Regions from separate parts of the Mycobacterium sp. IDUB_21 genome, predicted to be linked through region 2. Evidence: riboswitches for the same ligand, from Rfam matches in the RefSeq annotation. Region 2 holds a riboswitch; each other region holds the start of a gene.
The links. Region 2 has a riboswitch for magnesium ahead of ACZYY4_RS12700 (PE family protein). Riboswitches for the same ligand answer to the same signal wherever they lie in the genome.
Positions count from the first base shown of each region.

Region 1 (9,853 bases), on a different contig from region 2:
CGCGACGCCCCGCCCGGCGGCCGTGCACGAGTGGCACGCGATGTCGGTCGACCAGGTCCGGGCGGTACTTCCCCCGCCAGACTTGGAGATCCCGGTTGAGGCCCACCACGCTCCCGCGGCGGCGGCCGCGCTCGCGGCAGTCGACCTGGCCCGCCGCGGCGCCCAGCGGACCGCACCGCCCCGACTGTTCTGGCAGTTCGCCCAGGCCGTCCGCGGTGAACTGTCCGACCCGATCACACCGGTGTTGGCCCTGGGGGCCGCGGCCAGCGCCGTGCTGGGTTCACCGGTCGACGCGATGCTGGTCGGTTCGGTGTTGGGCGGCAACGCGATGCTGGCCGCCGCGCAGCGACTGGTGGCCGAGCGTCGGCTCAGCGTCCTGCTCGACGACCAGGTGGCGCCCGCGCACAAAGTGATCCTGGGCGCCACACCCGAAGACCGGACCTACTGCGACGTGATCGCCGAGCACCTGCAACCCGGGGAGCTGATCGAAGTCCGCTCGCACGAGGTGGTGCCGGCCGACGGTCGACTGGTCGACGCCGATGACCTCGAGGTCGACGAGTCGTCGCTGACCGGCGAATCACTGTCGGTGGTCAAGCAGGTCGAGGCCACGCCGGGAGCGGATCTGGCCGACCGGGAGTGCATGATCTACGCGGGCACCACCGTGATCACCGGCACCGCACTGGTATTGGTGACCGCAGCCGGAGCCGACACCTACAGTCGCCGGGCCGCCGACCTGGTCGCGGGCGAGCAGTCCGCGGTCGGGTTGCAGCACCAGTTGAGCCTGCTGACCGGCAGAGCCTGGCGGATCAGCCTGGCCGGCGGCAGCCTGGTCACCGGCTTGGGCATGATCCGGCGGATCGGCCTGCGCCAGTCGGTGGCGTCCGGGATCGCCATCGCCGTCGCGGCGATTCCCGAGGGCCTGCCGCTGGTGGCCACCCTGGCACAGCAGGCATCCGCCCGCAGATTGTCCAAATCTGGTGTGCTGGTTCGGGTCCCACGCTCAGTCGAGGCTCTCGGCCGAGTCGACGTGGTGTGCTTCGACAAGACCGGAACACTGAGTCAGAACCGGCTGCGGGTGACGCAGGTGAAGCCGGCGCCGGGATACTCCACCGATCAGGTGTTGGCGTTCGCGGCCCAGGCCGCCCCGACCACCAACGGTCGGCAGGTGCACGCCACCGACGCCGCGATCGTCGAGGCCGCGGTGGCGGCCGACGTGGTAGACCCCGATCGCGGAGAGGTCGCCCACCTGCCGTTCAGGTCCGGCCGCAGCTACTCGGCTTCGGTCTACGGCGCCGAGCTGACCGTCAAAGGCGCCCCGGAGGTCGTGGGGCCCGCCTGTGGCGGCGATCCGGCGATCCGCAAAACGGTCTTGGGCATGGCCGGCGAGGGCCTGCGGGTGATCGCGGTGGCCCGACGCGAACTCTCCGCCGCTCAGGTGGCAGCCCTCGGCGATGACCCGGATCCGGACGACATCGGCGAATTCTGCCGCGCCGGGCTGACTTTCGTCGGACTGCTCGGGATCGCCGACACGCCGCGGCCCGAGGCTGCCGAACTGCTCGCCGAGCTGGACCGCCGCCAGATTCCGGTGCGGTTGATCACCGGCGACCATCCCGTCACCGCCACCGCGATCGCACGCGAGCTGGGTTTGGAGGTCGGCCCCGAGCAGGTGATGAGCGGAACGGACTGGGACGCGCTGTCCCGCAAGGGTCAAGAGCAGGCGGTGGCCGAGCGGGTGGTGTTCGCCCGGATGTCACCGGAGAACAAGGTGCAGATCGTGCAGACCCTGGAACGCACCGGCAAGGTGTCGGCGATGGTCGGCGACGGCGCCAACGACGCCGCGGCGATCCGGGCCGCCACCGTCGGGATGGCCGTCGTCGCGCACGGCAGTGAATCGGCCAGCAGCGCCGCCGACGTGGTGCTGCTCGACGGACAGATCCAAACGCTGCTCGACGCCCTGGACGAGGGCCGAGAGCTCTGGCAGCGGGTGCAGGCGGCGGTGGCGGTGCTGCTGGGCGGCAACGCCGGCGAGGTGGCCTTCGCGATCATCGGCAGCGCCATCACCGGGCGCTCGCCGCTGAATGCCCGCCAGCTGCTGCTGGTGAACATGCTCACCGATGCGCTGCCGGCGACCGCGCTGGCGGTGAGCGAGCTGAGTGAGTCCGCGGCCTCCACCGCTCGCGGCCCGGACCCCGACGCGTTGTGGCGCACGGTGGCCGTGCGCGGGGTGACCACAGCGTCGGCTGCGGTGGGCGCCTGGGCGCTGGCGTCGTTCACCGGCCGGCAGCAGCGGGCCTCGACCGTCGCCCTGGTGTCACTGGTCGCCGCCCAGCTGGGCCAGACCTTGCTCGATTCGCACGATCCCCTGGTGGTGCTCACCGCGGTCGGTTCGCTCGGCGTGATGGGGACGTTGATTACCATCCCGGGTGTCAGTCAGCTGCTGGGCTGCACCCCGCTGGGCCCGCTGGGCTGGGCGCAGGCACTGGGTACGGCGACGGTGGCCACCGTCGGCGCGGCGGTGGTGCCCAGGCTGCTGTCCGGTTCGCAGGGCACCGCAGCCAAGCCCACCGAGTACATGGTGCCCGGGCCGCGCCGGCCCGACGGTACCCCGATGTCGAACGGCCACGCCGCGCCGCGGCTGCGACTTGTGCACAATGGGGACACTGACTCTCGCCGCGGAACGGCCGCGGCCCGATCATCCGGCGACCCGTCGCCACCAGGAGGCTCATGATGGCGGACAAGCCGCGGCGCACCGCATCGCAACGGGAAGCGGTCGCCCACATCCGCGACGCGGAGGGCTTCGCGATCGAGTTGCCTCTGTTCGGCAAGGTAACGGTGCCGCGTCCCGAGCAGCTGGCCTACTACGGCGGGCTGGCGCTGCTGGCGGCGTTCGAAATCATCGACTGGCCAGTGGCTGCCGCGGTGGCTGCCGGCCACATTCTGGCCAACAACCACCGCAGCGAAGTCCTCGAGCACCTCGGTGAGGCACTGGAAGACGCCGAGTAGACGCCTGACCTCAGTCGTTTACGGTCAGAACCCCGACGCGCCACAGGAGTGCGTACATCTGGTTCAAGGGACCGCTGAGCAGCCGGGTGGTCATGTCGACCACCGGGTCTGAAGTAGGCGCGGCAGGACGGCGGTCCAGCTTCTTCGCGGTGCTGATGGCACGCGGAGCCGGCGTCGTGATGTCGGTGTAAGCGATCGCAACCATGATGGCCTCCTAGTCGCGTAACGTCGCTACGCGCTCAACTGGAGGCCAGATCGTGGCTCAGCTGGAGGCGGTATGCGACCGTGCGGATGGGGACGGAACTGAAGTCAAATATCGGCTCGGACTATCACCGGAACTCATTTGTCCCTCACCCCCTCTCGGTCGCGGGCACGCTTGTGCGTACCAATTCCACCGCATGCTTGGAGGCAGCTCCGACAGAACGTCGGAAGACCGCACCCCTCTCGTAAAAGCTTTGGCACTGCACGGCGTGTCCTGGCCTGAAAAACAGGCCGGAAGCCACTTGGGCTCAACCCTTAAGCCGGGAGGAGCTGTCCTGACCAGGGGCGTCTTTCGACGTTCGGGGTCAGTGGCCTATGTCCGTGCAGACGCCTCACCTAACGAGGTGCTTGCAGGCTCCATAGTGCCCGAGGACGGCGGACGGGTCAACTCCATCGCGACCCGGGCGTGTCGTCCCGGCGCGGACGCCCGGCTGGTTGATTCTGCGGCGATGCCGGCGGCTCTGAGGCCAGGGTGGATTCCGCGCGAATATGCCTGCACTGCAGGCGCATTCAACGTATATCCCTCCAAGCCGGCGCCCCCGCAACACCAACGGCGACGACCGGCCCGAAACGCACGTCGGGTTTCAGTCCCTCAGGTTGACGGGTTCGGCGGCGTAGCGCCCCGGCGACATCCATGAGGTCAGCGCGCCGAGCACCATCATCAGCGCGGCCGCGGCGAACACCACCGCCAACCCGGTGTGGAACGGCCCGGAGATCAGCTGCGGAAAAAAGCTGTGCCCGGTCAGCGCCTGGGCATCGACACCCGGCTGATCCAGGGCGCCGAAGGGCCCCAGCAGCTCGCCGATCGGGTTGTAACCCAGAAAGGCCGCGAACAGGCTGCCCACCGGCGGGGTATTGGCCACCTGATCGGCGACCGCAGCCGACACGCCTTGCTGTTGCAGCCCGGCGCCCATCGCCGCGGGCAGCGTGTTGGCCAGCCCGATCACCATCAGCGAGAAGAACACGCCGATCGACAGCGACGTGCCGGCGTTGAAGAACGTGGCCCGCACACCCGACGCCGCTCCGCGCTGATCGGCCGGCACACTCGACATGATCACGGCACTGTTGGGCGCGGTGAAGATTCCGCCGCCCAGCCCGTTGAGGAACACCAGCGCCGCGAACATCCGGTAGTCGAAGTCGACCGGGAGCAAGACCAGTGCCACGAACGTCGCAGCCATCAGCACCATCCCACCGACGGTGAACGGCCGGGCGCCGTGCCGGTCGGACAGCAACCCGGCCACCGGTCCGGCCAGCAGGAAGCCGGCCGTCATCGGCAGCAGGTAGATACCCGACCACAGCGGGGTGGATTCGAAGCTGTAGCCGTGCAGCGGCAACCAGATGCCCTGCAGCCAGATGATCAACATGAACTGCAGGCCGCCGCGCCCGACCGCCGACAGCAACCCGGCCACGTTTGCCATCCCGAATGCCGGGATCGCGAACAGTCGCACATCCAGTAGCGGCGCGGCCACCCGCAGTTCGATGACGCAGAACAGCACCAGCAGCGCCACCCCGAGCGCCAACGAACCCAGTACGGCGGGGCTGGTCCAACTGGTGGGTGAATCCCCGTGCGGCTGAATGCTGTAGGTGATCGCGGTCAGCAGCACCGTCAGGCCGAGCGCCAGTGTCACGGTGCCTGCCCAATCCAGTTTGGCCGGTGCCCGCTCACCGAGTTCGTGCAATGACCGCATCGACCAGATGGTGCCCAGCACTCCTATCGGGACCCCCACCCAGAACACCGCCCGCCAATCCCATTCCGACAGCAGCCCACCGATCAGCAGACCGACGAAGGACCCGGCGACCGCCGCTACCTGGTTGACGCCCAGCGCCATGCCGCGCTGATTGGCCGGGAACGCATCGGTGAGGATCGCCGCCGACGACGCGAACAGCATCGCGCCACCGATCCCTTGCACCACCCGCCAGCCGATCAGCCATTGGGCGCCGGGACCGAGGTCGAACGGGTCGATCGACAGCGCGATCGCCGCGACCGTGAACACCACGAAGCCGGCGTTGTAGATGCGCACTCGGCCGAACATGTCACCGAGTCGGCCGAAGAACACCACCAGCACCGCCGACACCAGCAGGTAGCCCATCAGCATCCACAGCAGGTAGCTGACATTCGCCGGGTCCAGCGGATTCAGCCCGATGCCGCGGAAGATGGCCGGCAAAGAGATCAGCACGATCGAGCCGTTGATGGTGGCCAGCAGCACGCCCAAGGTGGTGTTGGACAGCGCGATCCACTTGTAGCGCGGGTGATCGCGGCCGTAGCGCAAGCGGCGACCGGCGGTCGCCACGGCGCCGAGGTCGCTGTTAGCCCTCTCGACTTGCGCCGTCATTGACTCTCCTGCGTCTTCTCACCCAAAGCACATATGTTAGCTATGCAAAGGATCGGATACCTAATCTGCGATGCCCGCCCGCGCAGCTGATGCCTTACGCCGGCTGCCGTGCTGCGCTAGCGTGGCAGTGCAGGAATGCCAGTGCAGAAATCCAAACCGCGGGAGCGCAACCAGTGCGCTGAGAGGACGGCCGGGGCCGTCGACCGTACGAACCTGACCGGGTCATGCCGGAAAGGGAGAGGAAGAACATGACTGATGTCGTCATCGAGCCGCGGGTGACCACCGGGCCCATCCCCTACAGCGAGAAGTCCTACCGCGAGATCGAAGCCCCCGGCGGCGTGGCCATGAAGGTGCCGTTCCGCCAGGTCAATCTGACCAATGGCGAGCACTTCGACCTCTACGACACCTCCGGCCCGTACACCGACTCCGACGCGGTGATCGACCTGCACCGCGGTCTGCCGGCCCGGCCGGGCGTGGTGCGCGACCGCGGCACCCAGCTGCAGCGCGCCCGCGCCGGTGAGATCACCGCCGAGATGGCGTTCATCGCCGCCCGCGAAGGTTTCCCCGCCGAGTTGGTGCGTGACGAGGTGGCCCGCGGCCGCGCGGTGATTCCCGCCAACCACAACCATCCCGAGCTGGAGCCGATGATCATCGGCAAAGCGTTCAAGGTGAAGATCAACGCCAACATCGGGAACTCCGCGGTGACCAGCTCGATCGCCGAAGAGGTCGACAAGATGGTGTGGGCTACCCGTTGGGGTGCCGACAACATCATGGATCTGTCCACCGGTAAGGACATCCACGAAACCCGGGAGTGGATCTTGCGCAACTCCCCGGTTCCGGTCGGCACGGTGCCGATCTACCAGGCGCTGGAGAAGGTCAACGGCGATCCGACAAAGCTGACCTGGGAGCTGTACCGCGACACCGTGATCGAGCAGTGCGAGCAGGGTGTGGACTACATGACCGTGCATGCCGGGGTGCTGTTGCGCTACGTGCCACTGACGGCCAAGCGGGTCACCGGCATCGTGTCGCGCGGCGGCTCGATCATGGCGTCGTGGTGTCTGTCGCGGCACCAGGAATCGTTCCTCTACACCAACTTCGAAGAGCTGGCCGACATCCTGGCCCGCTACGACGTCACGTTCTCCCTGGGCGACGGGCTGCGGCCCGGTTCGATCGCTGACGCCAACGACGAGGCCCAGTTCGCCGAGTTGCGCACCCTGGGCGAGCTGACCAAGATCGCCAAAGCTCGTGGCGCCCAGGTGATGATCGAAGGTCCGGGGCATGTTCCGATGCACAAGATCGTCGAGAACGTGCGACTGGAGGAGGAACTGTGCGACGAGGCGCCGTTCTACACCCTGGGACCGCTGGCCACTGATATCGCACCGGCCTACGACCACATCACCTCGGCGATCGGAGCGGCGATCATCGCCCAGGCCGGCACCGCGATGCTGTGCTACGTGACCCCCAAGGAACACCTCGGCCTGCCGGACCGCAAGGACGTCAAGGACGGGGTCATCGCCTACAAGATCGCCGCACACGCCGCCGACCTGGCCAAGGGGCACCCGCACGCCCAGGATCGCGACAACGCATTGTCCAAGGCGCGCTTCGAGTTTCGCTGGTATGACCAGTTCGCATTGTCTCTGGACCCCGACACCGCTCGCGAGTACCACGACGAGACGCTGCCTGCCGAGCCGGCTAAGTCCGCGCACTTCTGCTCCATGTGCGGCCCGAAGTTCTGCTCGATGCGGATCAGCCAGGATGTGCGCGACTACGCCACCGAGCATGGGTTGGAGACCCAGGAGGACATCGACGCCGCAATTCAGAAGGGCATGGACGAGAAGTCAGCCGAGTTCGCCGACCACGGCAACCGGGTGTACCTCCCCATCTCCACCTAGTGGAGTTCCTGCCGCTGCCCCCGCCCGGATCGACACCGGCGCGGGTGCTCACCATCGCCGGGTCGGATTCGGGCGGTGGCGCGGGCATTCAGGCGGACATGCGCACGTGTGCGCTGCTCGGTGTCCATGCGTGCGTCGCGGTGACGGCGGTGACGGTGCAGAACACCATGGGAGTCAAGAGCTTTCATGAGGTTCCCACCGACACCGTCGCCGCCCAGATCAGCGCGGTGGTGCCGGACATCGGGATCCAGGCCGCCAAGACCGGGATGCTGGCGTCGGCGCAGATCATCACAGGAGTAGCCACGACCTGGCAGGAACTCGGACTGAAGGTGCCGCTGGTGGTCGATCCGGTGTCGGCGTCCATGCACGGCGATGCGCTGCTGGCGGCCTCGGCGCTGGACGCGCTGCGCGACAAGCTGTTTCCGCTGGCCGACCTGGTAACGCCTAACCTGCACGAGGTGCGACTGCTGGTCGGTATCGACGTGGTCGACGCCGAAAGCCAGCGGGCGGCCGCGCGCGAGCTGCACAGCCTGGGGCCGCGGTGGGTGCTGGTCAAAGGCGGGCACTTACCGTCGGCGCAGCACAGCCCCGATCTGCTTTATGACGGCACCGCCTTTCAGGAGTTCCCCGGTCCGCGGGTGGCCACCGCACACGACCACGGCGCCGGAGACACGCTGGCCGCGGCGACGGCGTGCGCGCTGGCGCACGGGCTCACCGTGCCCGACGCGGTGGGGTTCGCGAAACGCTGGGTGACGCAGTGCCTGCGCGCCGCCTACCCGCTGGGTCACGGGCACGGCCCGGTCTCGCCGCTGTTCCGGCTGGAGCGATGATCCTCGACGCGATCGCCGGCATCGCCCATCACCCCGAGGGCACACCGACCGGGGTGGTATTGCTGGCCCACGGCGCCGGCGGCAGCCGGGACTCGCCCATGCTGCAACGACTTTGCGACGAATGGGCGCGGCGCGGCTTTCTGGCGATCCGCTACGACCTGCCGTTCCGCCGGCGCCGCCCGAAGGGCCCACCTTCGGGTTCGGGTGTCGGCGATCGTGAGGGCATCGTCGAAGCCATCGGCTACGCCCGCTCACTGACCGACGGTCCGCTGATCGCCGGCGGGCACTCCTACGGCGGTCGGCAGACCTCGATGGTGGTGGCCGACGGGGGCGCAGCGGTAGACCTGCTGGCATTGTTCTCCTACCCGCTGCACCCGCCCGGCAAGCCTGAACGCGCCCGCACCGAGCACCTGCCCGATATCAGCGTGCCCACCGTGTTCACCCACGGCAGTTCGGACCCCTTCGCAACGCTGCCCGAGATTCACGCCGCCGCCGCGTTGGTGCCGGCTGCGCACGAGGTCGTCGAAGTCACCGGCGCCCGCCACGACCTGGCCTCGAAGACACTGGACGTGCCGGCGCTGGCGGTCGACGCCGCGCTGCGACTGCTGGGCTGAGGCCGGCTCAACTCGCCTGGTCCGCGCCGCCCGGTGAGCTTCGCTGGTTACTGGTGAGTCAGGTACCGTAATTTTCATGAGTACCGAGCTTTTCGACGTCGTCATCGTGGGTGCGGGCTTCGGCGGGGTGGGCGCGGCGATCGAGCTCAAGAAGCTCGGCTACGACAACATCGTCCTGCTGGAGCGCGAGGACGATCTGGGCGGAACGTGGCACGTCAACCGCTATCCCGGACTGGCCGTCGACATCCCGTCGACCACCTACTCCTACTGGTTCGAGCCCAACCCGCACTGGACGCGGCTGTTCGCCACCGGTTCGGAACTCAAGCGCTACGCCGAGCACGTCGCCGACAAGTACGACGTGCGCCGCCACATGCGGTTCAACACCACCGTCGAGGGCGCCCGCTGGGACGAGGAAGCCCAGCGCTGGCAGGTGAGTCTGGCCGATGGTGCGACGCTGAGCGCCCGCTACCTGATAACCGCGACCGGATTCCTGTCCCAGCCGAAAGCCCCCGACATCCCCGGCATCGACGGCTTCGCCGGCAAGGTGGTGCACACCACCGCGTGGGACGCTGACCACGACTTCAATGGTCGGCGGGTCGGCCTGATCGGCACCGGCGCCACCGCGGTGCAGCTGATCCCGGAGCTGGCCAAGACGGTCGGCGACCTCACGGTCTACCAGCGCACACCGATCTGGGTGGCCCCCAAGCTGGACTTCACGTTCTCTCCCGTCGTGCGGCGACTGTTCGCCCGGGTGCCGCTGGCCCAGCGGGCGCTGCGGTGGGTGACCGACGGCCTGTTGGAGTTCATGACGTTCGTCGGGGTGCTCAATTTTCCGTACTTCCGTCGGCTTTCGATCGGCGCGATGGACCTGTGCAAGATGCACCGCTTCATCTCGATCCGCGACAAGGAACTACGGGACA
Region 1 covers NZ_JBVAXQ010000004.1:214,505-224,357, forward strand. The annotation lists partial or broken gene ACZYY4_RS08240 (HAD-IC family P-type ATPase) at 1-2,573, shown strand, start outside; gene ACZYY4_RS08245 (hypothetical protein) at 2,725-3,003, shown strand; gene ACZYY4_RS08250 (Rv1535 family protein) at 3,014-3,208, opposite strand; M-box (ykoK) riboswitch at 3,436-3,615, opposite strand; gene ACZYY4_RS08255 (MFS transporter) at 3,849-5,597, opposite strand; gene thiC (phosphomethylpyrimidine synthase ThiC) at 5,846-7,489, shown strand; gene thiD (bifunctional hydroxymethylpyrimidine kinase/phosphomethylpyrimidine kinase) at 7,489-8,319, shown strand; gene ACZYY4_RS08270 (alpha/beta hydrolase family protein) at 8,316-8,933, shown strand; gene ACZYY4_RS08275 (flavin-containing monooxygenase) at 9,010-9,853, shown strand, end outside.
Region 1: it holds a riboswitch for magnesium, as region 2 does, so the genes downstream of both, ACZYY4_RS08250 (Rv1535 family protein) here and ACZYY4_RS12700 (PE family protein) in region 2, are expected to answer to the same signal.

Region 2 (9,853 bases):
ATCACCGAGGTCTCGATGTCCGGGTTGTGGTACTCGAGCAGGTTGAACACCGTCGGCCATGATTTGTACGGTTCGGGGTCGAACAGGTTGTTGATCACACCGTGCTTGTCGTCCCACACTCCGGTGAGGATCGTCGACCAGGATGGACCGGAGATCGTGGTGTGGTTCACCTCGGTTGTGGCTCCGGTGATGCTTTGGTCCATCGCCGTCTTGAAGCCGCTGTCGTCGCCGTAGGCGTACTGCAGGATCTTGTCGAGGTTGGTGCCGTCGGTGCCGATCAGCAGCACGTGCTCCGCGGCAAGCATCCAATCGGCCGTCAGCGCGGACAGCCCCGCCGGTGTCCCGACCGCCGCCCCCGTCCCGGCAACCAGGCCGGCGACGGTCGCACCACACAGGAACTTCTTGATTGTTGTCACGGTCGGTTCCCTCATTGAAGTTGCGCAGATCGATTTGCGCGATACTAGCAGACGCCCAGGGAAAACTCAGGTTGTCCCCCTAAATCGCTAATACATCCACATCGATACTGAAAAAACACCATGGAGCGGAATCTCGCTCACAGCGGCGACGAACCTTGTCCACAGGGTCGTAGATGCGCCGGTGCGGGACATCGCGGAGGGGTGGATCCGCAGGCCCGGACGCAGGCGCGCCTTGAGCGCGTAGCCCAAGCCGCTGTGGACGCCTCCCGGAAAGGCCAGGGTCACCACGTCGCGCGTTGACGGCGACCGAGCGGTACGGCTAACTTGGTCACGATCGTGGCAAGGCCGTCGACTTACGCCGGCCGCCGTAGGTCGACCGTCGACCAACCGAAGTCATCACAGACAGGAGCCGACTCATGGCGTCAGCGAGCCTGGGCGTCTGGACATGCATTGCGTGCGTCGTGATGCTCACCGTGGCACTGTTTTTGTCGACGAACTCGTAGTCAAGCCGTCCACCGCCTCCCTGGGTTGGCAGAACCGAACACGTTTGTAGCGACCCGATGACCGCAACGCTTGTCGCGAAGAATGTGGCCGGCGGATTCGCCCATCGCACCCTCTTCGAGGGGCTCGACGTGACGGTGGCACCGGGCGACGTAGTCGGAGTCGTGGGCGCTAACGGCGCTGGCAAGAGCACACTGCTGCGGATCCTGGCCGGGGATCTCGAACCGCTCGACGGCGCGGTCAGCGTCGCACCGGCCGACGCGTTCGTCGGGTGGCTGCCGCAGGAGCATGAACGGATCCCCGGGGAGACCGTCGTCGGCTATGTCGCACGCCGTGCGGGATGCACCGCCGCGACGCAGGCGATGGAGGCGGCGGCCGCAGCCTTGGCCGACCCGGCTCAGTGCCCAGCGGATTCGGATCCAGCAGACATCTACGGTGCGGCGCTGGATCACTGGCTCGCAACTGGCGCGGCGGATCTCGACGAACGGTTGCCGGCAGTACTGGCCGACCTGGGACTCGACTCGGATGCGCTGCGGCCGGAGTCGACCCCGATGACCGCGTTGTCGGGTGGGCAGGCCGCTCGAGTGGGCTTGGCGGCACTGATGGTGTCGCGGTTCGACATCGTGTTGCTCGATGAGCCGACCAACGACCTCGACCTCGACGGACTCGCCCGACTGGAGAGCCTCGTCCGCGAACTTCGAGGTGGTGTGGTGCTGGTCAGTCACGATCGGGAGTTTCTCGCCCGCAGCGTAACCCGCGTCCTGGAACTGGATTTGGCCCAGAACACCACCACTGTCTTCGGCGGTGGGTACAACAGCTATCTGGAAGAGCGTGAGGTCGGCCGCCGGCACCGGCGCGAGCAATACGAGGAGTTCGCCGAGAAGAAGGCCGACCTGGTGGCGCGCGCCCGCACTCAACGGGAATGGTCGAGCCAAGGTGTGCGCAACGCGATGCGCAAGGCTCCCGACAACGACAAGATCCGGCGACGCGCGGCCACCGAGTCCAGCGAGAAGCAGGCGCAGAAGGTGCGTCAGATGGAGAGCCGCATCGCTCGCCTGCAGGAGGTGGTCGAACCCCGGAAAGAATGGACACTGGAGTTCACCATCGGAGCCGCGCCACGGTCGAGTTCGGTCGTCGCGACGCTGGACAACGCTGTTGTGCGGCAAGGCGATTTCGTTCTGGGGCCGGTGTCGTTACAGGTCGACGCCGGTGAGCGGATCGGTATAACCGGACCCAACGGAGCCGGAAAGTCGACCCTGCTGCGGCTACTGCTTGGCCGCCAGCGGCCCGATCAGGGGCGTGCGAGTCTGGGCGCCAGTGTCGCGATAGGCGAGATCGACCAGGCCCGAGCGGCTTTCACCGGCGCTGGGCGACTCGTCGATCGCTTCGAGCAGCGGGTGCCGGCATGGCCGACCGCCGACGTGCGAACCTTACTTGCCAAGTTCGGGCTGCGCGCCGACCACGTGGAACGAGCTGTCGACGAGCTCTCGCCCGGTGAGCGAACCCGCGCAGGCCTCGCGTTGCTGCAGGCGTGCGGCACCAATGTGCTGGTACTCGATGAGCCGACGAACCATCTCGACCTCGCCGCCATCGAGCAGCTCGAGCAAGCCCTCGAGACCTATGACGGCGCGCTCCTGCTGGTGACACACGACCGCCGGATGCTGCAGAACGTTCGGTTGGATCGCACGTGGCGGGTCGACAACGGGCGAGTCGCAGAGTTGTAGCCGCAGCGGTCGCCGGCCTTCTCCTCAAGAGATCGCGTCCCGCCGACCACTACATTGATTGCGGCCCCGGCCTCACGGGTGTAGGTTCCACTGCCCGCAGTCCTGGGCCAGCACGTCGCTGACGTCGACCTCGATGCCGCCGACCACCGGGCCCGGTGTCGACGCGGTACTCACGATGCGCTGGTAGAGCACCGCTGCGGGGTCCACCTGACCCTTTGACCAGGACCGGGTCTGCCACGCCCAGCGATGCCCCGGCGTGCGCGAGTTCCCGATGACACCGTCGGCAGCCGCCCACCGGCACGCATTGATGCCACCGTAAACTCCGGTTCGCTGCACTCCCAGCACCGAGTTGATTCCCCGAAACCACTGCAGCGCCACCGTGTTCCAGGTGTCGCGATTGATGTCATCGTCGACGCTGAAGAAGACCGGTGCACTGCGGCCACCACCTGCCGCGGTGTGCAGATGCCAGGCGGTCTGCGCATCGCTGACGCCGCCGGCGAACCCGCGGGTGAAGTCCGACGGTGCGGTGCCGCCCGGCTTGCCGTACTGGTAGTTGCTGACGATCACCAGCCCAGCGGCGGTCAGCGACTCGGCGTAGGGACGGGTGATCGGCTTGGCGCCGAAGGACGAGCCGGGACGCGACGTCGACACGTAGTTGATCACCCCGGCATGGCCGGCGGCCCGGATGTCCTGCGCGGGGATCTGGCGCATGGCGTAGTCGATCAACGTGGGAGCGGCGGCCGACGCCGTGGGTGCGCCGGCCCCCGCGCCCGCCGCAGCGAGCCCGGCGAGCGCCGCCGCGGATGCGTACCGCAGCGCGTCACGACGGGAAATAGGGCGCCGAGGCTGGTCGGTCCTCGGGAAATCCTGCATCGGCCGATGTTAACAATGTGGCTGCTGTTAACGGTGTAGCCTCGCCGTGCCCGCTCGATCTATCGCCCGCGCGCGCCGGGGTGCTGTATACGATGCGTCTGTGTCGACGCGCGCTCGGTGGCAGATGTTTGGCGGCTGGTGCATCGTTGCGCTGTGGTCCGCCGCGACGATGACGGCCGCGCTGAGCTCCGGATCCCCGATACATGCTGCCGCCGAGGCTGTCTCGGGCGGCGCACTGGCCGCGTTCGTGTTGTTCCATACGCTCACGTTGTACAAGCCGGTCGGAGTCATTGGCTACTTCACCATCGCGCTGGTCGTGTCGTTCGGATTCGAGGCGTGCAGTGTCGCGACCGGCTTTCCCTTCGGCTCCTACGTTCATCACCTGGAAGGACCCCGATTGCTCGGGGTGCCGTTCGTGGTGGTGCTCGGTTGGGTGGTTCTGGCCTGGTTGGCGTGGATGCTGGCCCGGGTGATCGTGGGCGAGTACGCCAACCGCCGCTTGCAGGTGGTGGTGACGCCCGTCGTCGCCACCCTGATCCTCGGCGGATACGACTTGGTGATCGATCCGATCACGGCCTATGCCCGCGGCCTGTACTCCTATGCGTCACCGAGTGGCGCCCTCGGAGTTCCGCTGAGCAACTATTTCGGTTGGGTGATCACGGGATGGGTGCTGTTCCAGATGTTCTCGTTGGTCGAGCGGCGGTGGCGCCGGGTACCTGCCGCGTCGGCCCGATCGGTTCTGTTGGCACCGGCGGTCATCTGGTTCGGACTGGCACTGCAGGTGAACCTCGAGATGCTGCGCGTTGGTGATGCCTCGGCGACAATCCAGGGCGGCAGGTCTGTGCCATTGTCTGATATCTACGAGACATCCTCTGCGACGGCGTGGTTCACGATGGCCCTGGTGGCGGTTGTCGCCGCAGCGCGGGTATGCCAAGGCAAGCTGGAGAGCGCCGCCTAGAGCACGCACCGCACGGCGGCGACTCCGTTCCGTCTTTGTTGCGAGGGACGCCAGTCGATGCGCAATCGGCATGCCTACCCGACCACGGTGGGACGCGGCATGACGGTGAGCTTGACGCCATAGCGCGGCGTACCGAAACCGCCGCTGCGCCCGCCGCCACCCGAGGGCACCGGGGGAGGCATCGCGGTCATCGACCTGCTCTCCGGGTTGACTGTCCAGCCGCTGCCCGTTCCGGCGGTGGGAGCAGCCGCCGGGGTAGCGGCTGCCCAGCTGGGCGGCGCGGACAACGATCCGACCAGGGTGGCTCGGCCCACGCCGGCCGACACCGGGGAGCCTGCGCCGCCGACAGCGCGGCCGGCGCTCTCCGCCCCGGCTGTTGCCGTGGACGCCAGTGTCATGCCTGGCGTGGCGTCGAGCCCGCCACGGGAAAGGGCAACTGCGCCTCCATCCATACCTCGTGCCAGAAACCCGAGCGTGGCCAGGCCCGACATGCCCTCGATGTTCCCGCCAGGGTCGAAGATTCCGGTTGCGGCAATCGTGTTCCACAACTGGGCATTGATATTCAAGCCGGACCCGTCGTCGTGGCCCCACGTTCCGTCGAAGAGGCCGTCGAAGAATTTCGTCCAGTGCCAATCGGGATCCGACGGCCGCGTACCGTCCGCCGGTGAGGCCATGTTCCGTAAGGCGTTCGGCACCTGAGAGTGCGTTTTGGCGGCGTCGGGACTGGCGCCGGCCGGCCCGTCTTCCCCTTCCGACCTGGTGGTTTCCGGCGCAGCGGGGAATGGGCTCAGTTGTGTGGCGGTGGCCGACGCGGCGGCGTAGCGGTACATCGCGACCGCATCCTGTGCCCACATCTGACCGTAGCGGGCTTCGGTCGCCGCAATAGCGGGGGTGTTCTGTCCCAGAGCGTTGGTCTTGACCAACGCCGTCATCAGCACACGGTTGGTCGCAATGGCCTGCGGCGGCACCGTCATTGCGTAGGCCGACGCATGGGCATCGGCGGCGGAATAGGCCTGCGCCGCAGTCTGCTCAGCCTGCTCGGCGGTCACGCTCATCCACGTCATGTATGGCTCGGCTGCGGCCATCATCGCCGACGCGGAGGGCCCCCACCAGCCTTGACTGGCGAGACCCGTTACCAGCCATTCGAAAGAATTTGCCGCCGAACGCAATTCTGCTGCCAGCAGGTTCCAGGACGACGCGGCGGCGAGCATCGGCCCGGACCCGGGTCCGGCGTACATCCGCGCCGAATTGACCTCCGGTGGAAGCGATCCGTAATCCATCACCCAAAAACCTTTCAGTAAACCGAGATAACGTTGGCAGCGTCGGTCGCCGCGTAGGACTGGGCGCTGCGCTGCAGCGTGTTCACGAACATCTCGTGCACCACAGCAGCCCGCTTGCTGATCGCCTGGTACATCTGCGCGTGTCTGGCGAATTGAGCGGCGGTCAGCGCAGAGACCTCGTCGGCGGCGGCCGGAACCACGCCAGTGGTCGGCGCCGCGGCGGCGGCGCTCTGCGCAGCTAACACATCGCCGACACCGCGCAGGTCAGCCGCTGTCGCAGTCAGTTCTTCGGGCAGTGCAGACACAAAAGACATCGAAGCTCTCCTTCAAGAAGACATGACGAATTGCACCGTTACACCATCAAATTCGCGCGCAGATACCGCGCTGGTCCCTGAGGGCAGACAGCGCTGCTGCGGAACGGCGCAAACCGATTCAGAGGGTGGAAGTGGCGCCGGGGCCGGAGTTGAACGAAATGCTCGTCGAACTCGGATAAGGACTATCGCTAAGACTCAATGTCGCTCTCACCTCCTCCGAGCCAGGGCACACGCGGATGCCATTGCGGTGTGCACAGCGGGTGAGCCGGACCGACAGATCAGCCGGCCGGCACCCCTCTCGTCAGAGCTTTGGCACTGCACGGCGTATCCGGCCATGAGCCGGAAGCCACTTGGGCTCAACCCTTAAGCCGGGAAGAGCTGTCCTGACCCTGGGCGTCTTTCGACGTTCGAGGTCAGTGGCCTGTATCCGTACAGACGCCTCACCTAGCGAGGTGCGTTCGCGGCCATGGTGGCATCAACCGCGCGGGGAGTCAACTCGAATGCTGCGCTACCAGCGTGTCGATGGCCCGGTCGACAGTCGTCGGTACGTTTGAAAGCAACTGAGTGCCAATATATTTCATTGATAGGCGACAAGTCACTGCGCAGTCCGTGCATCTGAAATCGCGAAATGTGTGTCGAAACGACCTGCGTGCCTGCAACGTTCGGACGACACCATGCCAGCAGCGCGGCAATCGGTGCGACTCGTACGAAGTAGCTGAGGGTTGTGTGGGAGCGAACTATTCACGCGCACAATGCAGGCCGAATCAAGCCGACTGAAGCAGCAAGTGAACCCCGGGACGTCCGGGTTGGCAATGCCACAGCGACGATCCAGCACCGCCTGGCTGTCACCGACCCGTGATCGGGGCCTGCCACAGACCCGTGATCCCGTCGACAAGGCCCTGATTGGCGCCCGGCCAGTCCGGGCGGGGCCCCTTGCTGCCTTCGGCGAATCCGCGTTCGATTTCGGCGCAGGTATACAGCAGCATCGTGCGCATCATGATCTTGCGTTCAACGCGAACGTGTTTGGGCAGGTCGGGGACGCCCTGGCCGATGCGGTCGATGACCCGGCGCAGCGTCTCCGACTCCAGGGCGCTCTTTGCGACCACTCGGCGATACGTGGGGTCGGTCATCACCTGGGCGGCGAATCGCGCATACCAGGTGGGCCCGGTCAGCGACGCCAGGTGATCGGTCAGCGGCTGCACCAGGCAACCCACCCAGTCGCGCAGTTCGGCGGAATCACCGGTGGCCGTGATCCGGGTGGTGCGCAGCTCTTCGATGTGCCCGGCGTGACTGGCTTCGATGGCGCGCACCAGATCCTTCTTGGTGCCGAAGTGGTAGGCCACCGCGGCGTTGTTGCCCTGGCCGGCGGCTACGACGATCTGGCGGTGGGTCACGGCCTCGACTCCGCGCTCGGCGATCAGCCGTTCAGCCGCGCATAACAGGGCCTCCCGTGTGCTGTCGGTGCGGGCGGACCGCGGGCTGTGCACCGGTGTCGGCATGGGAGTCAGTGAACATCGCTCACTTGACCTAAGTCAAACGTTTTACTTAAATGGACCGACAGTCCACAAGCCGGTTCTCCCATTGGGCCCCGAGCGCGCGCGCCGGCAGCGTACGGCGAGGAGGATGCGGTGAGGCCGACGCCGATGCCCGAAGCATCCGCCCGACCGGACTTCACCGGACCCCTCATCGGCTCCGGTAGCCCGTTGGAAGCCGCCACGCTCGGCGCACTCGACCAGCTGCAGCAGGTGCTGGCGCTGCAACCGGTGGGCGCCGATCGATTTCGGGCGGGCAGCGAACCCGGCAGGTTCGGCCGAATCTTCGGCGGTCAGCTCGTCGCCCAGGCGTTGTCCGCGGCCACCGCCACAGTCACCGCGCTCGTTCCGCATTCGATCCATGCAATGTTTGTGCGTCCCGGCGACTCGTCCGCGCCGCTGGACATCGTCGTCGACCGCACCCGCGACGGGCGCTCGATGTCGGCACGCCACGTCGTCGTAGAGCAAGCAGGCCGGACGCTGGTGACCGCGATGGTGTCCTTCGACGCCAATCCCGAGAGCTCCGAGGCCGTCACCGTCGAGGGGTCGGTGACGGCACCGGAAGCTCTTCCGCTGCTGCAGCACTGGGCGCAGCAGGCGCCGGCGGACCTGGCCGGCTCGGCAAGCACGTGGATCGATACGCCGCCACCGTTGGAAATGCGCATGGCCGAAGCGCCGATATTCCTCGGTGGCACCCAGGCGAGTGGTCCGCGCACCTTGTGGATGCGCCTGCCCCGTGCGGTCGACGGCGGGCCGGCGACACACGCCGCCATGCTCGCCTACGCGAGCGACTACCTGCTGGTGGACACGGCCTTTCGGGCCCACCCCCAACGTGTCGGCTATGCCACCCATCGTGGCCTGACCCTCGACCACACCGTCTGGCTGCACCGTCCGGTGCGCTTCGATCAGTGGCATCTCTACACCCAGCAGACCGTCGCCGCCGCCGGCCACCGCGCTGTGGTGCACGGGACCGTCGTCGACGCCGCCGGCCGCCACGTGGCCAGCACCGCCCAAGAAGTCCTCGTCCGGCCGATCGTCGAGCTGACCCGTACGTCAACACCGGGAGGTGGCTAATGGTTCTGCGCAAGGATGCTTCGGCCCTGGACGGCCGCGTAGCCGTCATCACCGGCGGTGGTTCCGGGATCGGCCGGGGCATTGCCGAGACCTTCGCCGAATTCGGTGCCCGGGTGGTGATCTGGGAAAAGGATCCCGAGACCGCAGAGAAGACTGCGACGACGGTCGGGGGCCTCGCCTGCGCGGCCGACGTCCGCAACGAGGAGCAAGTCGACGCGGCACTGGCCAGAACCATTGCGACGGTGGGTATACCGACAATCCTGGTCAACAACGCCGGCGGCGTGTTTGCGTCGGGGCTGCTGGAAACCACGACGAAGGGGTGGGACACGCTGATCCGCTCCAACCTCACCCAGGTTCTGCTCTGCACCCAGCGCGTTGCCGCCGCACTGGTGCGGCACGGCGCGTCGGGGAGCATCATCAACATCGCCACCATCGAGGGCACCCGTGCCGCGCCCGGCTACGCGGCCTACGCCGCGGCGAAGGCGGGCGTCATCAACTTCACCAAAACGGCGGCGCTGGAATTGGCGCCGCACGGCATCCGGGTCAACTGCCTGGCCCCGGACCTCACCCTCACCGAAGGTATTGAGCGCGTCGGCTCGGCCGAGATGCTGGCCAACGCGCATCACATGATCCCGATGGGACGCCCCGGCCACGTCGACGAAATGGCCGGCGCCGCCGTTTTCCTGGCCGGTGACCTGAGTTCCTATGTGACCGGCCAGACGCTGCACGTCGACGGCGGAACGCACGCGGCGGGTGGGTGGTATCACCATCCGGTCAGTGGCGACTACATGCTCGGGCCGCCGCGGCAGGAGTCTCAGAGTTGAAAGGAACCGTATGAGGTTCGCGTTCACCTATCCGATCATCACTCATCCATGCGACCCGGAACTGGTCTCCCCGCAGGGAGTCAGCACCGTTGCAAGGGCTGCAGAAGCCGCCGGCTTCGGCGCCATGGGCTTCACCGACCATCCGGCGCCGACCCAACGCTGGCTCGACGCCGGCGGACACGACAGCCTCGACCCTTTCGTGGCAATGGGATTCGCAGCCGCGCACACGAGCAAGATCCGGTTCATACCGAACGTCGTCGTCCTTCCGTACCGCAACCCGTTCGTTGTCGCGAAATCGGGTGCGACGCTGGATCTACTCTCCGGCGGCAGGTTCACCCTGGCCGTCGGCGTGGGCTA
Region 2 covers NZ_JBVAXQ010000007.1:138,545-148,397, forward strand. The annotation lists gene ACZYY4_RS12675 (alkaline phosphatase family protein) at 1-416, opposite strand, end outside; gene ACZYY4_RS12680 (ABC-F family ATP-binding cassette domain-containing protein) at 977-2,641, shown strand; gene ACZYY4_RS12685 (DUF1906 domain-containing protein) at 2,714-3,514, opposite strand; gene ACZYY4_RS12690 (carotenoid biosynthesis protein) at 3,615-4,472, shown strand; gene ACZYY4_RS12695 (PPE family protein) at 4,547-5,752, opposite strand; gene ACZYY4_RS12700 (PE family protein) at 5,767-6,066, opposite strand; M-box (ykoK) riboswitch at 6,353-6,525, opposite strand; gene ACZYY4_RS12705 (TetR/AcrR family transcriptional regulator) at 6,912-7,565, opposite strand; gene ACZYY4_RS12710 (acyl-CoA thioesterase) at 7,710-8,672, shown strand; gene ACZYY4_RS12715 (SDR family NAD(P)-dependent oxidoreductase) at 8,672-9,496, shown strand; gene ACZYY4_RS12720 (LLM class F420-dependent oxidoreductase) at 9,507-9,853, shown strand, end outside.

Region 3 (9,853 bases), on a different contig from region 2:
GAGGAAGTCGGAGTAGATGCTGCGCCCGCTAACCGGCGCGATCAACTCCAGCTGCATGTCCCCGGCGTAGCTCAGCGCGATGTCGGCGACGAAATCGGCCGGCTCGCCCCGGTAGCTGCAGGTGTCCGGGGCGAAGTGCACGCCCGGCATGCGGACCCATTTGCGGGCGCCCAACAGCGCGCTCAGGGTCGATTCGGTGGCGTCCAGATCAGCGGTGACCCAAGCGATCTGGACGGGCGGTCGGGGCGGCGGGATCATGGCCGAATGGTTGGTACGCCGACGTCTTCGCGGACCTGCTGGGAGATCGCCGACCACGCCACCGCGGCGGGGTACTCCCCCCACACGCTGTTGAACAACCCGACGATCCGGGCCGAGCCGGGGCCGCGGATCGCATAGACCGGGCCACCGGAATCGCCTTGTTGGCTGCGAACGCTGCGGGTCATGGTGAACCAGCCGTTGTTGACCCGTTCGACGGTTCCGCAGGTCTCTCCGGTGACGATGCCGAAGTGGCAGACCGGCTCTCCGGGAGCCACCGCGTCGTCCGGGCCGGCCTCGAGTCGCAGGCCGCCGGGCAGGATGTCGTTGGTGGCCACGCCGTCGGCCAGCACGATCGCCTCGTAGTCGGCGATCACCTGGTCGGTGTTGACGGTCGCACCGTTGGGGGTGTTGTCGCGGAATGTCGCCAATGAGCCGATGACGTTGCCGGCCCGGTCGGTGACGGGACCGCTGCCCCGGCAGTGGCCGGCGGTGAAGGCGATGCGCATGCCCGGGTCGACGTAGCCGAGGGTGCAGACATGGGTGTCCTGGCGGATCTCCATCCCCGGAAACACCAGCACCGGATCTGCCCGAGCCGTGCCGATCGCCGGGGCCGCGGCCGTGGCTACGGCCGCGGCGATCACCGTCAGCACCCGCACAATGCGCCCGCGCACCGTCGACTCCGCTCGTTGGGGGCCGGTTTCGGTCCGGCCGGGTTGACCGCTGTGATCATCGGCGCAGCGCGGCGGCCCGGTCCCATGGGTTCCGGGCCGCCGCGTCGGCCTCAAGCGGTGGTCAGGGGATCGTCAGCTCCTGACCGGGGTGGATCAGGTCCGGGTTGGCGATACCGCTGGCCTCCGCGATCTGCGGGTACTTGTTGCCGTCACCGTAGAACCGCTCGGCGATGGCGAACAGCGTGTCACCGGAGACCACGGTGTACTTGCGCGCAGCGGGAGCCGCGGGAGCCTCGGGCGCCGCGGGAGCCGCGGGAGCTTCTTCGGCCTTCGGCTCTTCGGCGGGCGGCGGGGCGTCGGTCTCGGTCTTGGTCGACCAGGCCGCGCCGTCGGCGGCGTACAGCACCAGGTTGCGGTCGTCCTGCAACACCAGCTTGACGTCCTTCTTGCCCTTGGTGTCGGTGTGCCAGATCGGCTCGTCCGCGGTGTACAGCACGAAGTTGCCGTCCGACTGCACCTCGGCGCGCACCACGTCCTTGCCGTTGGTGCCGGACGACCAGACAGCCTTGCCGCGCGATGCCAACACCAGGTTGCCGTCGTCCTGCAGTGTCAGGGTGTACGCCCCATTATTGGAGGTCAGAGACTCGCCCTTGACGAGCTTCTTGCCTGCGGTGAGCGTGTCTCCCAAGCTCTGTGCCACGTTGTTCCCTTCTCGTCGTCACGCCGCGGCCGAAACCGCCGGGGCGTCATCGCTCGAATGCGACCTCGCAAGCCTATGCGAACACCGGTCGGTGCGCTCCTCATTGTCCCAGGGTCGCCGAAGACGACTCCGACCATGCGGGCCGCCAGCCAGGCGGACCGAAAACGTATCCGAGCCGATCACGCCACCGGGTCGCGCCACGCACATCGGCGAGGATCGAGGCGTATTCGTGGAGCTGCAGCCGCACGATGTTGAAGGTGTCGACCTGCTTGGTCAGCCCGTAGTGCGGACGAAACCGCTCCGCAGTGAAACTGCCGAAGATCCGGTCCCAGATGATCAATATGCCGCCGTAATTCTTATCCAGGTACTCCGCGTCCATCCCGTGGTGCACTCGGTGGTGCGACGGTGTGTTGAAGACGAACTCGACGGCCCGCGGCAGCTTGTCGATCCGTTCGGTGTGCACCCAGAACTGGTAGATCAGGTTCACCGAGAACGCCGCGAACACCATCCAGGGCGGAATTCCCAGCAGCGGCAACGGGATCCACGCCAGGATCTCACCGCTGTTGTTCCACTTCTGCCGCAGCGCGGTGGCCAGGTTGTAGTACTGACTGGAATGGTGCGCCTGGTGGGTCGCCCAGATCAGCCGGATCCGGTGCGCCACGCGGTGATAGCAGTAGTAGAGCAGGTCCACGCCGAGGATCGCGATCACCCAGGTGTACCAGTGCCTCGGCGACAGCTGCCACGGCGCCAGGTAGGTGTAGATCGCCGCATAGCCGAGCAGCGCGATGAGCTTCCAGCCTGCGGTGGTGGCCACCGAGACCAATCCCATCGAGATGCTCGTCCAGGCGTCCCTCGCGCGGTAGGACCCGCGTTCGAGATCTTCGAGCTTGCGGGCCGCAAGCCATTCCAGGGTCAGCAGCAGCACGAAGAACGGAATGGCGAAAAGCACCGGGTCACGCATCTGCGCGGGCAACACCGACCACACACCAGCGATCGCATCCACCGTGGTTCACCTCCGTGCTAGCAGTTTAGAGCCCGCTTCCGCCGCCGTGCACTGGTGTTGACTGGCAGCCATGCCCAACGTGATCGTCATCGGGTCCGGTTTCGCCGGCCTGTGGGCCGCACTCGGTGCCGCCCGCCGACTCGACGAACTCGGGGTGGCCCCTGCAACGGTGGACATCACCGTCCTCAGCCACAACCCATTTCACGACATCCGGGTGCGCAACTATGAGGCCGACCTTCGCGATTGCCGCATCCCGCTGGCCGGTCTGCTCGACCCGGTAGGCATTGGGCACGTCGTCGCGGAGGTGATCGGAATCGACACCGTCGCACACCGGATCACCACATCGGACGGGACGACGTACCGCTATGACGCCCTGGTGCTGGCCTCGGGCAGTCGGGTGGCCGAACCCGAGATCGAGGGCCTGGCCCGGTTCGGTTTCGACGTCGACACCTTCGACGGCGCCACCGCACTGGATCGCCACCTGCGCGGGTTGGCGGCCGGTGCGCCGGGCCCCGAGGCGGCCACCGTGGTGGTGGTCGGGGCCGGGTTGACCGGTATCGAGACGGCCTGCGAACTGCCGCGGCGGCTCGCCGCGATCTTCGGGCCCGCCGCCGCACCGCGGGTGGTGCTGGTCGACCACAACGACCACGTCGGTTCGGACATGGGCGATTCGGCACGTCCGGTGATCGAAACCGCATTGCGGGACAACGGCATCGCGATCCGAACCGGTGTCGGGGTGACGGAGGTGGGTGCCCGCCACGTGACGCTGTCCTCCGGTGAGGTGCTTGCGGCAGCAACGGTCATCTGGTGTGCGGGCATGCGTGCCAGCCCGCTGACCTCGCAGCTGCCGGTACCGCTCGACCGGTTCGGCCGGTTGCCGGTCGACGACTACCTGCGGGTGGTCGGGGTGCCCGCGGTGTTCGCCGCCGGAGATGTGGCCGCGGCGCGGATGGACGACGAGCACCTGTCGGTGATGTCGTGCCAGCACGGCCGGCCGATGGGGCGTTACGCCGGCTACAACGTCGTCGGTGAACTGCTCGGTCAGCCGATGTTGCGGTTGCGGATTCCCTGGTACGTCACGGTTGTCGACCTCGGTCCGGCCGGGGCGGTCTACACGCAGGGCTGGGAACGCACCCTGGTGGCGCACGGGGACGCCGCCAAGGCCACCAAGCGGGTGATCAACACCCACCGGATCTACCCGCCGGCCGGCGGCGACCGGACGGAGCTGCTGGCCGCGGCCGCGCCGGTATTGCAGGACCGGCCGGACCCCGGCCGCTGATCGGCCTTTGACCGGCCTTTGACCGGCCCGCGTCAGTCCGCCGCCGACGGCGGCAGGACAAGCTGGTCCTCGGCGTGCCAGTGCACCGCGTAGACGCCCGGCTGCAGGGACAGTTCGCCGACCAGGCGTTCGAGCCGGGCCGGCGCCCGGTTGTCCGACATCATCGATGCGGTGAGCGCGATGTTGTCGCCGGCGGCCGGGCCGGTGTGGATCCCGCGCAGCACCAGGTCGTTGCCGGCGGTGTGTTGCACGATCTGGGCGCGCAGATACTTCTCGGACTTCGGGCGGCAGATCACCTGCACCTGATAGGGCGACTGCGGTTCGTCCTCCTCGACGTGCTGGTCGCGGTCGATGAGCCGGCCCAGCGGCCGCAGCAACAGGTGGGTGCCGACGATCGCACCGGTACCGATCACCGCGAACAGCAGGTTCCCGGCCGCCGCCAGCACGCCGACGGCGGCCGAGCACCACAGGGTGGCCGCGGTGTTCAAACCGCGGACGTTGAACCCCTCCCGCAGAATCACCCCGCCGCCGAGGAACCCCACCCCCGACACCACATACGAGGCGACCCGGGTGGAGCTGGTGTCGCCGGCGGCGATCGAGTACAGCACGAACAGCGTTGCGCCGGCGGCCACCAGCGCGTTGGTGCGCAGCCCGGCCATCCGGGCTCGCCACTGCCGTTCCAGCCCGATCAGCGCACCGCAGCCCAGCCCGACGGCCAGTCGCAGCGTGAACTCGGCGACGCTCAGCGTCTGCATGAGCTAACCCTGTCACACGCCCTAACCGGCGACCACCGGCCGACCCATCACCGTGGGCTTGAAGCCGTAGCGCGGGGCGGCGAATCCGTAGCTGCGGCCCTGCCCGGCGCCGGCCATCGGCACGCCCGGCATCCCGGCCGCGCCCGCCTGGGGGGCGTGCGTGGCCACAGTCCACCCGGTAGCCGCGACGCCGCCGGCGGGACCGGTGGCCGGGACGGCCGCAGCCCACGCCTGCGGCACCGACAGTCCCCCGACCATCGACGCCTGGCTCATCGTCGCTGAGGCGGTGCCCAGACCGCCCAACCCGGCGCCCAGGCCGTGCATCCCGCTGCCGAGTCCGCCGCCCAGTGCTCCGAGCATCGGCGTGAACGGGTCGATCGCGCCCAAGCCCAGCGGATCACCCGCAGCGATCGCAGCACCACGTACCACCGCCATGTCGGCGGCGAAGCCGGAGATCCCGGCCGCGCTCATCGGGCTGAACGAGCTGCTCATCAGGTTGGTCAATCCATTGGTCAGATCGCCCGTGCTGATCCCCTCGGCGCCCGTTGTTGGCGGTTGCAGCGGCGCCGCAAGACCCTGCAATGTCTGCGGCGTGTTCGTGATCGCTTGGGACAGTGTGGATTGCGCGTTCGAAGCAGCCGCCGTACCGGTGGCCTGGGCGGTCGCGGCCTGCTGGGTGCCCTGCGCCGACGGGTCGGCCACCTCGTGTGGCGAGCTGAACGGCGTGACCTTCGTGGCCGCCGCCGACGCCGCCGCGTAGCCGTACATGGCCGAGGCGTCCTGGGCCCACATCTGGCTGTAGTGCGCCTCGGTTGCCGCGATCGCCCCGGCGTTCTGGCCCAGGACGTTGGTGGCCACCAGTAGCGCGAGCTGGGAACGGTTCGCGACGATCAGCGGCGGCGGCACCGTCATCGCGTACGCCGCCTCGAACGCCGCAGCGGCCGCCTTGGCCTGGGCGGCGGCCTGCTCGGCCTGGGTGGCGGTGGTGCCCATCCACGCCGCGTAGGGCGCTGCCGCGGCGGCCATCGCATTGGAAGCGGGCCCCATCCAGCCTTCGCTGATGAGTCCGTTGATGACCGACTGGTAGGCGGCCTCGGCCGAACCGAGTTCGGCGGCCATCATGTCCCAGGCCCCCGCGGCGGCCATCATCGGTCCCGCGCCGGGCCCGGTGTAGATACGAGCTGAGTTGATTTCCGGCGGAAATGCTCCGAAGTCCATGGCATTGCTCCTTTTTGATCAGTGGCTTTTCCAGATGACTGGGTTTGTTGCGGGTGTGCAGGCACGTCGATATCCCGATACGCGTTGCATCCGTAGGTCAGAGGAACGAAAGATCGGGTCAGCCGGTCATGGCGACATGCCGGAGCCGGGCATGTCGGCCGAAATCGCTGCTCGACGAAAAGGCCGAGTTACCAAGCGTTTTCAGGACATGCCGAAGCCTGGCGTATTCCGCGAACGAAAGTCACGCCAGACGACGAGTTCAGCGCCGGTGAGAATCAGATGGTGAAAGCAGTACCGAGATTGAGGGAGACGACCGCCGATCTCGGATAGGAACTATCACTCGGACTCAATGTCGCTCTCACCTCCTCTGGGCCTGGGCACGCGGGGGTGCCTGCACGTGTGCACAAAGAGGTGAAGTCGCCCGGAAACAGCCGGACAGACACCGCACCCCTCTCGTCAGAGCTTCGGCACTGCACGGCGTGTCCTGACCTGCGCAAAGTACGCAGATCCGGAAGCCACTTGGGCTCAACCCTTAATCCGGGAGGAGCTGTCCTGACCCGGGGCGTCTTTCGACGTTCGGGGTCAGTGGCCTGTATCCGTGCAGACGCCTCACCTAACGAGGTGCTTGCTTAACCATAGTGCACCAGCCGGCGGGCCGGGTCAATCAGGCGCGGCGGGTCGCGGGCCTCCTGGCGGAGATTGGCCGGCGCCGACTGCGAATCAGCTTGTCTTCGGCCAGAAATCGCACCGGCATCAGCTGGGCTGCCGATCCTGACCGGGGCCGCTGCGACCGTCCGGTTTGACGTGCACGGCATGCACGCCGGGCTGCTCGGCGAGTTCTTCCAGCAGGCTGTCCAGGCGGCTGGGGTCGACGTGCCAGTGCTGGACGTCGGTGGTGCCGGCCAGCTCGGTGACCAGGCGTTCCAGCCGGCTCTGTGCATGGCCGTTCATCGCCGCGGCGGGATGACTCCGCGGCGCGGCCCCGGTGAGTGCCCGTCCCGCCAGACTCGCCAGGGCCAAGTCTGTGAACACACCGGTCGGAATCTGCGCGGCGGCGGCCGCCGCGGCGGGTGCCGCCGCCAGTCCGGTACCCGGCAAGGCGGCGGCAGCCATCTTGGCCACCGGTGCAGTCGTCACCCAGTTCGGTGGGACGCTGAGTCGGCCGATCGTGCCCGCGTTACCCGCTCCGGCCGACACCGGTCCGGGGCCGGCCGGTACGGATGCTTCGGCCGCGGCCAACGCCGTTGCACCGGAACCGAACCCGGCCCTGCCACCGGTGGCCGCGGCGATATCCAGGTCGGTATTGAGGTTGCGGGAGTACTGGATCAAGCCGTAGAGGACGGTCTTGATCGCATCGTTGAACGGCACAATGCTCTTCGGCAGGATCAGGAAGTAGGAGACCAGCTGCGACAGGGTGAGCGTGCTGGTGTCCGCTGCGGGTTGCAGCGAGGCCGCCGCCGGCGCCAGTCCTTGCAGCGCCCGCGGGACCGCGGCGATCAGCTGCGACAGCTGAGCTTGCCCGCTGCCGGCGGTGGCCGCCGCGACTGCCGCCCCCTGCCGGCCCGATGCCGAGGGGTCGGTGGTGGCCGGCGGTTGGGTGAACGGGGTCAGCGTGGTGGCCGCCGACGACTGGGCCGCGTAGCCGTACATCGCGATCGCGTCCTGGACCCACAGTTGTGCGTACTCGGCATCCAGCGTCGCGATTGCCGCGCTGTTCTGCCCGAGCACATTCGTCGCGACGAGCGTCGACTGCGCGCTGCGGTTCGCCGCGATCACCGGCGGCGGTGCAACCCCCGCGTAGGCCTCGTCGAAGGCGGTCGCGGCCGCGGTCGCGCCTGCGGCGGCCTGCTCGGCCGACGCCGCGGTGGCGTTGAGCCAGGCCACATACGGTGTGGCGGCGGCGGCCATCGACTCGGAGGCCGGTCCCAGCCACCCCTCGTCGGTCAAGCCGGTCAGCACCGACTGGTAAGCCCCGGCGGCCGAACCGGTCTCGGTGGCCAGCCGAGCCCACGCCGTCGCGGCGAGGTGCATCGGCCCCGAGCCCGGGCCGGCATACAGGCGTCCGGAATTGACTTCCGGCGGCAGCGCGGCGAAATCCATTCCGATCACCCCCGGCCCGGCTGCGGTCCGGTGTCGGGCGGCACCTGCTCGGCGGTGTCGAAATAGACCTCGTGGACACCGGGTTGCCCGGCAACCTCACCCAGCAGGCTCTTGAGTCCGCCCGGCTCGACGTGCCAGTGTCGTACCTCTCCTGCGCCGGTGAGCTGGTCGGCGATCCGCTCGCTGTTCGCCTCCCCCCGGTCACCGCGTCCCCGCCGGCGGCCAGACCGCCCGGCGGCCAGACCGGCCAGACCAGCACCCGCCACGCCGGCACCATGTCCTGCGGGTGCCGCGGCGGCGGGCACCGGGGCCGTGCCGGGTGCCACGGCCGCGGTGGTCGTCGCCTCGGGCACCGATTCGGTCCAGGCCGGTGGGACCGCGAGCTTGCCGACCACGCCCGCGTTCCCGGTGCTCGCTGCCACCGGCGGCCGGGTGCCGCCGGCCGGAGCCGTCGATTCAGCGGCGCTCAGCGCCGGTGTGCCGGAACCGAATCCGGCCCGGCCGCCGGTCGCCTGGGAGATGTCGAGGTCGGTGTTGAGGTTGCGCGCATACTGCCCCATGCCGTAGAGCACCGAGATGTTGGTGTCGTTGGCGGGCAAGATCGATCGGGTCAACATCTCGATATAGGAGGCGCCCTGCGCCACCGGGTCGGTGCTCTGCGCCGAGGCCAGTGCATCGGCCGGCGAGGCCTGCGCACCCCCGGAGCCGGAGAGCCCCTGTAGTGCCCGCGGAATGGCGTTCAGCAGTTGGGACAGCTGGTTCTGGGTACCACCCGCAGTGGCCTGGGTGACCGCAGCAGCCTGTCCGGCCGCCCCATCGGTGACCGGTGGCGGCGCGGTGAACGGCTGCACCGCCGTCGCGGCTGCCGAGCGGGCCGCGTAGCCGTACATCGCCATCGCGTCCTGTAACCACATGTGTTCGTATTCGGCCTCGGTCGCCGCGATCGCCATCGCATTCTGCCCGACCACATTCGAGGCCGTCAGAGCCGCCAATTGACTGCGGTTCGCCGCGATCACCTGGGGTGGCACCGTTGCGGCGAACGCCTGCTCGAAGTCGCTCACGGCCAGCATCAGCCGGCTCGCCGTGTGTTCGGCCGCTGTCGCGGTGGTGCTGAGCCAGTCCGCGTACGGCGTCGCCGCGGCCCCCATCGACTGCGATGCCGGACCGAACCAGCTCTGCCCGATGAGCTCGGCGATCACCGCGTGGTAGGACGAGGCCACCGCGCCGAGCTCTCCGGCCACCCCCCGCCATGCGCTGGCCGCAGCCAGCATCGGGCCGGTCCCCGGGCCGGCATACATGAGCGCGGAGTTCATCTCCGGTGGCAGCGCTGCGAAGTCCATGCCCGGCACCGCGCTTCAGTCCTCTGCTGAGGGGGGAATCACGATGATGGTCGCCTTGCTCGGCTTACTGGGCTTGCTCGCCGCCGCCAGTCCGGTCGCTCCGCCGACTCCGCGTCCGGCGGCTCCCCCGGTGACACTCATGGCCCGTGCGGCCAGGCCACCCAAAGCCAGGTCACCGGCCAGCCCGCTTTCACCCTCGGCGGCAATCGCCGCGACGGCTTGCGGGCCGGCCTCCGGGAACACCGCGGCGACGGCCTTCGCGGTCGGGGTCTGGGCGATCCAGCCCGGTGGCACCGACATTCGTCCGATCGAGCCGCCGTTGCCCAACCCGGCCGACACCGTCGGCATCGGCGTGCCGGCCAGCCGCGCCCCGGCCAGCGCCTGAGCCGGTAACGGCTCCGGGAGCCAGGGCTTGGGCCCCATCGCCCGGTTGACCGAGGAGACCACGTTCGCCCCGTTCATCGGCAGCAGCACGCACTGGATCGCCAGCAGGTACGGGATTCCACCGATCCCGAACAGCGAGATCGGT
Region 3 covers NZ_JBVAXQ010000005.1:328,840-338,692, forward strand. The annotation lists gene ACZYY4_RS10720 (VOC family protein) at 1-258, opposite strand, end outside; gene ACZYY4_RS10725 (Rv1815 family serine proteinase) at 255-929, opposite strand; gene ACZYY4_RS10730 (LysM peptidoglycan-binding domain-containing protein) at 1,051-1,617, opposite strand; gene ACZYY4_RS10735 (sterol desaturase family protein) at 1,730-2,632, opposite strand; gene ACZYY4_RS10740 (NAD(P)/FAD-dependent oxidoreductase) at 2,703-3,911, shown strand; gene ACZYY4_RS10745 (MgtC/SapB family protein) at 3,944-4,666, opposite strand; gene ACZYY4_RS10750 (PPE family protein) at 4,688-5,884, opposite strand; M-box (ykoK) riboswitch at 6,326-6,512, opposite strand; gene ACZYY4_RS10755 (PPE family protein) at 6,638-7,984, opposite strand; gene ACZYY4_RS10760 (PPE family protein) at 7,990-9,324, opposite strand; gene ACZYY4_RS10765 (PPE family protein) at 9,340-9,853, opposite strand, start outside.
Region 3: it holds a riboswitch for magnesium, as region 2 does, so the genes downstream of both, ACZYY4_RS10750 (PPE family protein) here and ACZYY4_RS12700 (PE family protein) in region 2, are expected to answer to the same signal.